Novipirellula caenicola: one gene and its partner. The protein of the gene in region 2 binds, or shares a complex with, the protein of the main gene of each other region. Links are inferred from orthologs where the notes say so. Each region holds a gene or a part of one and is shown on either strand. Other genes may lie near its edges.

What was found.
Region 1: the proteins of secA (region 2) and secY are in contact, whole or in part, in a crystal structure (PDB 3DIN), measured with the Thermotoga maritima proteins. The link is inferred for Novipirellula caenicola from one-to-one orthologs. Residues at the interface, in WP_004082002.1 of Thermotoga maritima: Glu261, Ala262, Arg263, Lys300, Ala301, Arg302, Thr303, Ile304, Ile305, Leu323, Tyr324, Asp325, Pro326, Val329, Ser330, Tyr333, Ile336, Lys340, Phe345, Val349, Glu363, Phe364, Tyr374, Ser375, Gly376, Gly377, Glu393, Ile395, Thr482, Ser483; in WP_004081795.1 of Thermotoga maritima: Glu108, Gly109, Glu110, Glu111, Ala236, Glu237, Arg238, Arg239, Ile240, Thr241, Ile242, Gln243, Tyr244, Ala245, Arg246, Arg247, Val248, Thr249, Gly250, Arg251, Arg252, Val253, Tyr254, Gly256, Ala257, Ser258, Thr259, Tyr260, Leu261, Pro262.

The regions. Positions count from the first base shown.
Region 1 is NZ_BAABRO010000017.1:124,961-130,600, forward strand. The notes cover bases 2,743-5,640. They hold secY (preprotein translocase subunit SecY), read right to left. Parts: upstream 4,943-5,640; coding sequence 3,542-4,942; downstream 2,743-3,541. Other genes in these bases: ABEA92_RS24995 (adenylate kinase), read right to left, coding at 2,826-3,404; rplO (50S ribosomal protein L15), read right to left, coding at 5,195-5,640. Outside these bases: ABEA92_RS24990 (outer membrane protein assembly factor BamB family protein), read right to left, coding at 1-2,553. UniProt on the Escherichia coli protein: The central subunit of the protein translocation channel SecYEG. Consists of two halves formed by TMs 1-5 and 6-10.
Region 2 is NZ_BAABRO010000004.1:250,743-257,770, forward strand. What follows is about bases 1,808-6,093. They hold secA (preprotein translocase subunit SecA), read left to right. Parts: upstream 1,808-2,182; coding sequence 2,183-5,893; downstream 5,894-6,093. Other genes in these bases: ABEA92_RS10630 (hypothetical protein), read left to right, coding at 1,808-1,920; ABEA92_RS10640 (3-deoxy-D-manno-octulosonic acid transferase), read left to right, coding at 5,937-6,093. Also shown: ABEA92_RS10625 (CHAT domain-containing protein), read right to left, coding at 1-972; more of ABEA92_RS10630, read left to right, coding at 1,255-1,807; more of ABEA92_RS10640, read left to right, coding at 6,094-7,028. UniProt on the Escherichia coli protein: Required for protein export, interacts with the SecYEG preprotein conducting channel.

The DNA of each region.
Region 1 (5,640 bases), on a different replicon or contig from region 2:
CGCCGCGTCCAGATGCTGATTGTTTTGCAACGCGGCCCGCACGCGAAGCGCCAGCAGCTCGACTCGCTGTTCAGGTTGGTAGATCAACTGGTCCAGCGTTTCGACCAGCTCGCCGTCGACCTCGGGCGATTCTCGTAGCGAATCGAGCATCGCGGCAACCGACAACATCAACGCGGTGTCGTTGTCCGGTTCTTGCACACGTGCCTTTGCCAGTAAATCCAACGCTTCATCACGCTGACCTCGCTGGATCAAAAGTTCCGCTTTGTGAATGAGTGCTTGGATGTCTTCGGGGTTGCGGCGAAGCGCTTGTTCAATTTTGGGTTCAAGCGACGCTTCACCATAAGCCACCGCAATCGAAGTGGCTCCTTGTGACATCAGCTCGCCTTGGGCCGCAACAAGGTTCCCCAACTGGAACCGCAGCATGCGGCGTCCCAGTACCGTGCCATCCTCGAGCGAGACTTTGATGATTTCATTCGATGAGGTGGGAAGCAGATAGAAATCCTCGCCAAACACCCCCCGGCCCGAAATCGTCTGGCCAACCGAAAGCAGATCCGAATTGGATGTCCATAAATTGTTGCCCGTCTTCAAATCGTAGGCACTGATTTGATTGGTCCCGACCAAAAAGAATTTGCCGTCGCGAATGCCCGCCAAATATCGCATCGTGATCCGGTTTTTCTCTGGGAATAACGACTCGCCGCTGATCACATCCAAACCGATCAAACGATCCGATTCGATCGGGGTGACCAACAACGACTGGCCCGACGCGATTGGGGCTCCGTTGTGCCATCGCTGCATTAGCGGCACTGTTTCGACGCCCCGTCCGCGTCCGCTCATGCTGCGAGCGAATTCATCGTTGCGATTAAAGACGACGCCCCAGCGAAGCATGCGGTCGGCCAAATCGATGGCGACCATCGCGCCGGCTCCCGTCGGACAGATCAATACACCTTCATGAAACGTGGGGGTGGCCCCCGCAACGCGGCGAATCGGATCGGTCTCGATGCCTCCGGTTTCCACCGCGACGAGATGTTGGCGCCACAGTTCTTCACCCGTCGCCGGTTCGAGACACACCAATAGGATGTCGCCAGCGATTTCGACAATCGTGTACAGTCGTCCGTCCAGCGGTAACGGGGGCCCTAGGAAGAACGCATCGCTTAGGGTGGACGCGGTGTCTTCGCCTTTGCCTAATCGCCACAGCAATTTACCTTCGGTTGCCAGATCGAGCGCAACCAACGTGTTTGAACTGCTGTCGGTCGGCCGAGTGCCTCGCATTCCCATGATCGGACTGAACGATGCCATCTCGACTTGACCGAGATCGTCGACCATGAACACACGCGTTCCATCGCTGCTGATTTCGCCGTAGGGCAAATCGTTCCAGACCCGTTGGGTCAATAAATCGGCTGCGTCGTCCTCGCCTGGGATGGCGTCAAAATCGATCTCCGTCGAGTGATGACTTTGCTGCGCGGAGAACCATGGGTACATCCACACTCGTTTGCCGCTGAGGTAGTCCACACCGACAAGCCGCTCGGTGGTCCGCATCAACAACTGATTGCCGACGCGAATCGGCGTCCAACTCGGAGGCGGCAATTTGCCAGAGATCGATAGGTTGGATGCGATTTCACGAAGCGTACGCCCTTGTCGGGGACTCGCTGTCGTGTCGAGCATCCAGCGTTCGTTCTCAAGCGGCATCTCGCCCTGGCTGAGTTCGTTGCGACTGGGCTCACCACCGAAAATGGAATAGTCCGCGTCGCTACGATCGACCGACTCGCCCGAGCCAAAACGTTGTTCGATCCAAGCCGCTAACTCGTCACTGTCCGGAAGTGGTTCCGATTCTCCGTTGACCGTGATCGAGGTTCCACGCAGTGAAACCTCGGCCACGTCACGTCCCGAAATATGGCGAGCCGCTGCATCGAACAGCTTGACTGATTCACCTAGTCGTGAGATGGCTGCGGGGACATCGACAATGTCATCAAGCAATAGCGACGCGGCCAATGCATGGCCGGCATAGAATTCACGCTTCGCCAATAACAACGTCGCATCGTAACCTGCATCGGTGTGAAAGTACTTGCGACGAACCTCTGTGACGACTCGCCAATCACGTGATGCCGCTGCATCGTCAAGCATCTTTCGTGCGAGCGGTCCGTAACGTAGTTCGTACATCTCGCGTGCCTTGCTTGGCAAACCGCCGACCATATCGCGAGCATGACGAAACAGACTTTCGGTGAACCGTTTCTTGTTCTCGGATGCATCACTTGCATCGAGAAAGAAGTCCTGGCCATTGAGCTCGCTGTCGTCGATCGATCGGATGTCGCGTTGTAGCAAGTCGCCGAGCCGGACCACGGCGTCACTGTAGTTTTCGTTCTCAATCGATCGCTCGGCTTCACGCAGTTGTTGCTGCATGTTCCGCGGTGCTTCGATGAAACGTCCTGATTGGGCACCGCCAATTGGGCGAAAGAAGCCTTGTCCCCAACAATCCTCGACCGCAACTGCGGTAAAAACGAGGAACAGGCAAGCCGTGTGGTAACGAAATCGGTCCATATTGATCAACGTGAGCACAGTCAGTCCTGTGAATAATGTTCCGTGACACCAACCCAAAGTGGGGATGGCGGCAGTGAGTTCTCCCTACGCCGTATTGTACTGTAAACATGGCAGGGGATTGGGGGGCAGAACGCTGTGCGCGGCCGCGTCGGTCGCAAAAAAGTACCGCGACCTTATCGGAAGGGAACGGGGGGCACGCGGTTGCCCGGAGCATGCCGTGGGGAACGAGTCTGAGTAGGTCGTTGACGGTCGCGGTGGAGGGCCGCCCGTGTGATCGCTCGAGACGCCGACTAGCCGTGCTTCGGCTTGGTCGCCTGCACGCACGAGCGGATTTGAGCAAACACCTCGTCCGGCGACCGGGTGCCGTCGATGTGCCGCACGATTCCTTGGCCTTTGTAGTAATCCAACAGCGGTGCTGTTTGCGTAAAGAAGACTCTCAACCGAGCCGAGATGGTTTCCGCGTTGTCGTCCGCCCGATTCTCGATGCTTGCTCGTTTTAAAAGACGCGATACCAGCTCTTCCTGGCCAACCCGCAGATCGAGCACCAGGTCGACACGGTTATTCTTGATCGCCAGCTGCTCATCAAGCATCTGAGCCTGATTTAGGGTTCGCGGAAATCCGTCAAACAGGCAGCCGCACTGACAATCGCTTTCCAACAATCGCTTGTTGACGATTCGCATCACCAGATAATCCGGAGCCAACCGGCCGCCGTCGATGTATCCGGATACGATCCGTCCCAGCGCGGACTCTTTTCGAGTCCCCCGCAACATTTCTCCGGTCGACAGATGCGGGATCTCAAGCATTTGCGTTAGCCGCTTGCACTGAGTTCCCTTTCCAGCGCCGGGCGGTCCGATAAAGACGATCCGCATCGCAATATGCTCTAGAAACGCGTTAACTCAACTGTAAATCGGCGACACGCTTGTTCCGCCGCCGCAACGTTCGGGCGACGGACACTCGGCGAACCCGAACACAGGTTCGCCTGAGTTGAAGCGTCCTCTGCAGAACACTATACCACTGGCGATACGCCGCCACCGGCTCCTTCGAGCAAACCACGGTAGTTTCGCATGACCAAGTGCGAGTCGATCTTTTGCACCAGGTCAAACGCGACGCTAACGGCGATCAGCAGTCCGGTACCACCGTAGAAACCAGCGATCGAATACGGCACGCCAAGCGATCCATAAACAATCGTCGGAACGATAGCCACAATCGAAAGGAACGCTGCGCCGACATAGGTGATTCGCACCATGACCTTTTCGAGGTAATCGGTGGTTCGTTTACCCGGCCGGTATCCCGGAATAAACGTTCCGCTGTCTCGCAAGTTGTCCGACATCTCTTTCGGATTGAACGTGATTGCCGTCCAGAAGAAACAGAAGAAGAAGATCAGTGCGACATACAGCAAGTTGAAGATGTACGACGTCTGATCACTCAAGGTCAAACTGAACAGATTCATCACGTTAAACACGCTGCCGCCGCTTTCAAAGCGACCCGCCAGGAAACCAAACATCACGCCTGGGATCATCAGCAAGCTGCTTGCGAAAATAATCGGCATCACGCCGGCTTGGTTAATTCGCAGCGGCAAGTGTTGGCGAGTTCCGCCGTAGACGCGGCGACCGCGGGTGAATTTTGCGGACTGCGTCGGAATCTTGCGTTGCCCCAGCGTGATAAACACGACGCCAAAGACCACACCGACAAACAACAGCACCAACAAGATCAATGTTTCGATACCAACCTGGCCGCGGCTCAAACCGGTCAGCTCGGTCTTCATGTTACGGATCAACTCGTATAGAGCCTTTGGCATTTGGGCCAAGATGCCTGCCATGATCAGCAAACTGATCCCGTTGCCGATTCCGTATTCGTCGATCTGTTCGCCCAACCACATCAGGAACACGGTTCCGCAGGTCATCACCAAAACGGCGACGATCTGCCAACCAAAGTACAAGCCTGTGGCATCGGCGTTTAGAAAGTTTGGATTGATATTGCCATACCCGGTGCTACCGCCGGCCATCAACATGAATTTCAGGTACATGTAGCTCTGGATAACACAGATGAATACCGTCAAGTAACGCGTGTATTCGTTCAGCTTCTTGCGGCCTGCTTCGCCTTCCTTCTTTAACTCTTCGAGCGGTTTGTAGACGCTGCCGAGCAGTTGGAAGATAATCGATGCCGAAATGTAGGGCATGATTCCGAGACCAAAGATCGTCGCTTGACGAAGGTCGCTGGCTGCGAACACGCTGACTTTTTCAAAAAAGTCCGACGCCGCCCCACCCGCTGCATCGCCCATATTGGTCGCGATCATCGGCAACGGAATGTGGAACCCGATTCGATAGACCGCCAACAGGCCGATCGTGAGCAGAACCTTCTTGCGAAGCTCAGGAATCGAAAAAATGATTCGTAGTTTCTCAAACATACGTCTAGGCTATCTCAGAGTGTGGGACAGGTCTTTGCGTTGTAAGCCTGCCTAAATCCTAATGGCGACCTCTTCACTAAAAAGGCCACCCCACGGTGTGAACGAAATGCGGTTCACAAACCACTATCGGCGGAGTCTACCGTTTACGCGGATTTCGAGCGATAGGGAAGTGAGTGGTCGTCCATGAAAAAAAGGGTGAATGCACGCATCCACCCCTTTTATCTAATTTTGAATACGGTTCCTGGTAACAGGTTACGCTTTCGCAGCGGCTTGCTTCTTCAAGTCGGCGACGCGTTCTTCCGGAGCCCGCCTGGCAACCAATTTGTTGACCGTGCCGCCGGCTGCGGTGATTTTTTCTTCGGCCGACTTGCTGAAGCGGTGAGCCGAAACGGTCAGCTTCTTGGTCAATTCGCCATCGCCCAAGATCTTGACTTCGTCAAAGGTGCCCTTGGCAAGGTCCTTTTCGGCCAACAACTGCAGCGTGACCTCGGTGCCGTCTTCGAATGTGTCATTCAAGCGGCCGACATTGACAGCGAAAACCGAGGTAGCAAAGCGGTTGTTGAAACCACGCTTTGGAATACGACGGAACATTGGCATCGCACCGCCCTGGAAGTTGGGCTTGCGGCTGTAACCGCTGCGGCTCTTGTGTCCCTTGTGGCCACGACCGGAGGTTTTACCAGTACCACTACCAGGTCCAC
Region 2 (7,028 bases):
CGCTAACGCCGCAGCAAGCGATCCTTCGGCGGTGTCGGACTCGGCTAACACCGATGCTTGAACCAGCAGCGCGATCGCCGACAATGGATGGGCTCCACCACTGGACAACGCGGACTTCGAAGCTTCGGGAAACGCACGCTTGTCGTCGTACGCCGCGAAACGAGCCGCACCGTGCAGTGCTCCGACCATCGTTTGCGCGACCGGTTGGGGGATCCCACCGACATTAGTGGACTCGGCCAATTCGTTGACAAAGTTGTCCTGCTCTGACAATGGCCCCAAGATGATCCGTCGACGATACGACGCGATCGCGAGCCCACGCATGATTTCGATGATGTCCATCGCACGCAGGTTGGGTTCTTCGATCACCCCGCCTTGGATCAACGTTTGCTCGGTCACCTGTTGCCCTGAACGGTACATGATCCGATCGGACGTTGGGATGCGTTTGATCGCCATCGCAGCCGGCCAAACTCCCGGCGGCGGGGACACTTGCACCCCGTCACGGACCGCTGACCGCCAATCGACTTTATTCAACCAACCGCGATAGCGAATCGCGACCTGCATCGCAGCATCAATGTTCTCGCGAGCTTGCGGTACGCTGCCCATGTGCCAATAACATTCCGCCAACATCGCATACACAGGAATTGAATCGATCCAACGCCCATTGATATCGCGGCGGGTGCTGCGGAGAGCCCCCTCAAAAGCGTCTAATGCATTTTCAAGATCGCCACTGCGGTAGATCTCCAGTGCAATGTAGTACTCCTGTGACGGATAGCGACCACCAGGCTCGATCCCCCCTAAGGTGCCAAAAGACCCTAAACCACTGCCTTGGGCGAAGGAGACTTGGGGTGTTAAAGACAACACACTGGCCGCCGCGATCAGGCAAGCGAGAACTCGCGTCAACATTGTTTTAGAAAAGTCCGTTCGAGGAAAATCAGAGTACGCCAAAACGTGGCTGGATTGAAAATCGCTCATGGGCATGGATTCGACGGCAAAGAGAGGGGGCGGAGCTGCGACGCGGGCGATCGGGAATTCGTTTCATGCTCCCACCATTCCATCCACATCGTGAAGCAACAGAAAACGATTCGCTCGATCGGATGTTATCCTAGGAGCTGATTGACGCGGCGTCGAATGATTTTCCGAAAGCGGACTCCCTCTCAGTATATTGTCCGCTGAAGGGGGCGAGGTTTTTGATTCTGATGCCGAGGAAGCTTCACACGATCGACATTTCCTTCACTTTGGCACCGAGCTATTTGCATGACGAACGAATCGTCCCGACCGAATCCTTACGCCCCTGCGGGGGTAATCGAATCAGAGTCGGACGACGCCCTTCATGATATCAATGGTGACCTGACCTCGGACGTCCGCCATCGGCTGCCGATTTGGCGAATTGCGATTCGCTGGACGTTTGTTTGTTCATTGAGTGCCATTCCAAGCTTTTTGTTTGGAATGGTTGTCACCAAGCACCAGCAAATCCCGGCGATGCTGGTTGGAATCGCCATTTTTTGTGCTTTGTACACCTGGTTGGATTGGCGGACGGCTCAGCAGGCGTGGCGGAACAAAAAGTCGCTAAAATGGACTCTAGGCATCATGTATGGAACGCGAGTCTTGATCTCGATCGCCGTGCCGATCGGGGGAATGCTTGATATCATTTGCGGAGTCGTCTCGACGTCGTTGGTAACAAAGATGACGGGATTCGAGTTCGAGCCGGGCGGGCCCGAGAGTGAAATCTCGACGTTTGGCGAGTCCTTTTTCCCTGTTTTGTTAACCACACTGATCCAAGGAGGCCTGATGAATGTCGTTCTGGCCATCTATGGGATCGTCGTTTTTGGCATTGTTTTGGCGATCCGGGCGATTTCGGGCAAGAACGAACCGCAGAGAGAAAAAACAATCGCAGTTGACCCATCTTCACTAAACTCGTAACTTGCGGATGTAACGGCATTTAGGTACGCGTTTTTGTAACGTGTGCCGCGATGATTGCATGGAGGCTTCCGGCTCGGTCCTGGATTTGCCACAACCTTCATGTTGACCCGCAAAAGTGTCATATTGACGCTCGCGCCGACGGATCAAACGTACACAGGTTCTGCTCTCGTGGTGGGCAATTTTTAGCCTGTGCTTTTGAGACGTGTTCATCCAGATACTGCGATTCCCCCGAATCGCACACGACCTTACCCCGACGAAAAATATGTCTTTCTTCGAACGACTTTTTGATATTTGTGGCGTTGTCTTCGGTGGCGCTTTCGGTGCTGTGGAACGCAGTATCACCTCGGTTTTCGGTTCTGCGAATGCTCGTCATGTCGCAAAACTACGCCAACGTGCCGAAGCGATCGGCGAGTTGGAACCCAAATACGAGGCGATGAGCGACGAAGAGCTCCGTCAACAAACCGAAAACTTTCGCAAACGACTCCGCGATGGTGAAACGCTCGACGATATTCTCGAAGAAGCCTTCGCGGTCTGTCGCGAAGGGGGCAAACGCTTCTTAGGCATGCGTCATTATGACGTCCAACTGATCGGCGGGATGGTGCTGCATAACGGCAACATCGCTGAAATGGTGACCGGGGAAGGTAAAACGTTGGTGGCAACGCTGCCGGCATACCTCAATGCAATCGAAGGCAAGGGCGTTCACGTCATCACGGTCAACGACTATTTGGCCCGTCGTGACATGGAATGGATGGCCCCGCTGTACATGAACCTAGGATTGACCGTTAACGCAATCCAATCCGGGATGTCGACGGCTGAAAAACAAGCTGCATACGCCTGTGACATCACTTACGGAACGAACAACGAGTTCGGATTCGATTACCTGCGTGACAACATGCGTCCCGCCGCCAAGGGTGACGACCGGTACCCAAAGGAAGCTCAACAGTGCCAAGGACCGCTGAACTACGCGATCATCGACGAAGTCGACAACATTCTGATCGATGAAGCCCGGACCCCGCTGATCATTAGCGGCCCGGCCGATTTGGATCTCGGCCGCTACGCCGATGCCGATCGCGTCGCGCGTCAACTGAAGAAGGAAGTCCATTTCACCGTCGATGAAAAACAACACAACGTCACGTTGACCGACGAAGGAGTTCGTGAGGCCGAGAAGCTAGCGGGAGTCGAAAGCTTCTACACCGCTGGCAATATGGAATGGCCGCACTTGATCGACAACGCGCTGAAAGCTCATTACCTATACAAATTGGACGTCAACTACGTCGTCAAAGATCGCCAAATTGTGATTGTCGACGAGTTCACCGGACGGTTGATGGAAGGTCGCCAATGGAGCGACGGACTGCACCAAGCGGTCGAAGCCAAAGAAGGCGTGCCGATCAAACAAGAAACACAAACCTTCGCCACCGCGTCGCTGCAAAACATCTTCAAGATGTACAAAAAGCTTTCCGGGATGACCGGGACGGCGATGACCGAAGCGACCGAGTTCATGAAGATTTACGGACTCGATGTCGTTGCGATTCCGACCAACCGCGAAATGAAGCGGATCGAACATCTCGATTTGATCTATCTGACCGAGAAAGACAAATTCAAAGCGCTTGCCGATGAGGTCGAACGAGCTCACAAGTGGGACGTGATCAATCTGAAGGATGGCAACGAGGTTTGGGGGAAAATCCAAAAGAGCGACGACAACGAAGTCGTGATCATCGCCAAGGGAGAAAAGAATCCCGAGACCTATGCGATGAGCAAGATCGAATCGATCGAACGCAGTGGACGGCCGGTCTTGATCGGTACCGTCAGCATCGAAAAGAGCGAGCGGTTGTCCGAATTGCTCGAACGCCGTGGAATCAAGCACGACGTTTTGAATGCGAAAAACCACGGTCGTGAAGCTGAGATTGTTTCGCAAGCAGGTCGTATCAACGCCGTGACGATCGCAACGAACATGGCCGGTCGTGGTACCGACATCGTGCTCGGGGGCAATCCGGAAACGATGGCGTGGGCACAATTGCAACACAAATACCCCACCCGGCTGGAAGTGCCCGACGACGAGTGGAACGCCTTGGTCGAAGAGATCGATGCACGCGAAAAAATGAGCGAAGAAGGCGACGTGGTTCGCGACTTGGGCGGTTTGTACGTGCTCGGGACCGAACGTCACGAATCCCGCCGAATCGACTTGCAACTTCGCGGTCGTTGTGGACGTCAAGGCGACCCGGGGTCGAGCCGATTCTTTCTGTCGTTGGAAGACGATTTGATGCGGATCTTTGCTGGCGATTTTGTCAAAAGCATGATGGAACGCCTGGGCATGAAAGAGGGCGAAGCGATCGAACATTCGATGGTGACTCGCCGCATTGCCTCGGCTCAGAAAAAGGTCGAAGAACGCAACTACGAAATTCGCAAGAGCTTGCTTGACTATGACGAAGTGATGGACGAACAACGCAAACGCGTCTATCGCTATCGCCAAAACTTGCTCGACGGCCATAGTTCTCGCAACATGATCCTGGATCTGATTCGGGCTCAGATCGAAAAATTCGTCAACACCTTCCTCGACCCCAACTACGGCGTCGACACGTTCGCTGCGTATGCCGGCAGCCAGCTTGATTGCCAACTCGAGTCACGCGATTTCCAAAATATGGATTTCGAGATGGCCAAGACGTATGCGGTCGACCAAGCCGAACGTGCAGCGGAAGTCACGGTTCACGAGATCATCGAAGAAAATCTTCCTCAAGCGATGGAAGATGAGTGGAATTGGAAGGCGCTGACCAATTGGGCCAACACCCGGCTTGGCACCAATTACCAAGAACACCAATTGAAAAACATGGATCGTGATGAACTCACCGACGAACTGATCCAAAAAGCCCACGAGCGAATCGGGACGGTCGATCTGACGGAAGGCGAACCGTTCTTGGATGCCGACTTTGGTCTGCGAACGATGTGTGCGTGGATGCGTCACAAATTCGGAATCGAAACGACCCCGGACGAATTCCGCGACGTCGAAGATCTGCGTCAAGTCAGCGAGTCGCTGTACAAGCGAGCCGAAGAAGCCTACACGCAGAAGGAATCCGAATACCCCGTCATTGCCGGCATTTCTCGCTTCACTGAGAAGCAAGGTGCCCAAATCTCGCTCGACCGCGAAGGATTGGTCGATTGGGTACAACATCGATTTGGTGCCCAACTGACGCCCGACGAAGTACGACTGAACCGCGACGACTTGAAGGCACAACTTGTTGAATTCAGTCGCAAGGCCGGCGGTGCTGCGAAAGAGAAAAATGAGATCGCACAGCGAAAACTGAACGAGTTGTTCGGGAAAGCTGGAAAAGACACTACGGCGGCAGTTGCCTCCGGGAAAAATGGCAGTCTCGAAGAATTTGCGGATTGGTTGAAAAACGAATTCAACTACCGGGCGATCAAGGAAGACTTGTTGCGAATGAACCGCCAAGAATTGTCGTTGGCGGTCGATGGTGCGGTGGACGACCGCTTCTATCCTGAAATGCGGCGGATGGAACGCCAGATTTTGCTAAGCATTGTGGACGAAGCTTGGAAGAATCACCTGTTGACGATGGACCATTTGCGCAGCAGCGTGGGACTGAAAGGCTACGCCCAACTTGACCCCAAAGTCGAATACAAACGCGAAGGCATGCGGTTGTTCGATGCGATGTGGGAATCGATCGGCGAGCGCGTGACCGATCTGATCTTCCGTATGGAATCGTTCAACGAGGAATTCATCCGCAGCACATGGGTCGAAGCGACCACCAGTCGCACCGATCCGAGTGCAGCCAGCCCGCCACGCCAAGAAATCGATTCCCCTGCTCAACGAGCGGCTCAATCGAGCAACCAGGACAATGAATCGCGTCCTGACCCGGTGCGTCACTCCGAACCGCGTGTCGGTCGCAACGATCCCTGCCCGTGTGGTAGTGGCAAAAAGTATAAATCGTGCTGCATGCGAAAAAGCGGTCCGGTAGTCTAGTTTTTTTAGTCGCTAGTTTTTTGTCCATTCGGAAAGGATTCCGATGTTCGCTAATCTGCTCTACGCCGCCGCGTTGCTACTGCTTTCGCCGGTGATTATCTATCGGATGCTGCGGCATGGTCGCTATCGGCGTGGTGTCCGCGAAAAACTTTGGGGCATCTCCAAGACGCACGCCCAGTCGTTGACCGCAGGCAAGTCCGCGGTTTGGCTGCACGCCGTCAGCGTTGGCGAAGTCAATCTGATTAGCGGACTGGTCAAACGTCTCGAGGCGACCCATCCCGAGCATCAAGTCGTTGTGTCCACGTCGACCGACACCGGATACGACTTGGCTGTGAAGCTGTACGGTGCCGATCGGGTTTTCTTTTGCCCGTTGGATTTCAGCTGGGCCGTATCTCGCACGCTGCGAAATTTGATGCCCGAAATGCTCGTGCTAGCTGAACTGGAACTGTGGCCTAATTTGATCCGCATTGCGACTGACCGCGGTTGTCCGGTGATGGTGGCCAACGCGAGGCTGAGTCAACGCAGTGCAGCGGGATACCAGCGATTTGCCTTCCTGACTCAATCAACGTTTGCCAGACTCGCTTGGGTTGGTGCGCAAAACGAACAGGCGGCTCAGCGGTTTGCGGCATGCGGAACGGCGGCTGAGCGGATCGAGGTGACCGGATCGATCAAATTCGACAATGCGCCGAGTAACCGAGACACCGTCGAAGTCCAATCCCGAATTCAATGGGCAGGCGTCGATCCGTGGAATCGAGTCTGGGTGGTCGGCAGCACCCAACCCGGCGAAGAAATCATGGCGATTAAAATTTTCAAGTCGTTGATTGCCGAGCATCCGGAGTTGCGGTTGGTATTGGTGCCGCGTCACGTCGAACGCTTTGACGCCGTGGCAACGTTGGTGAGCAACGCGGGACTGAATGTCCATCGACGTTCGATCGATCCGTCGCTTGATCAAGCGAGTTGGTCGGCGGGTACCGTGATTCTTGTCGATACGATTGGCGAGCTGCGACATTGGTGGGGCGTCAGCCACATCGCCACCGTCGGCGGCAGCTTTGGTACGCGGGGTGGCCAAAACATGCTTGAACCCGGTGCTTACGGTAGCGCCGTGTCCTTCGGTCCCGACACCAAGAATTTCAAA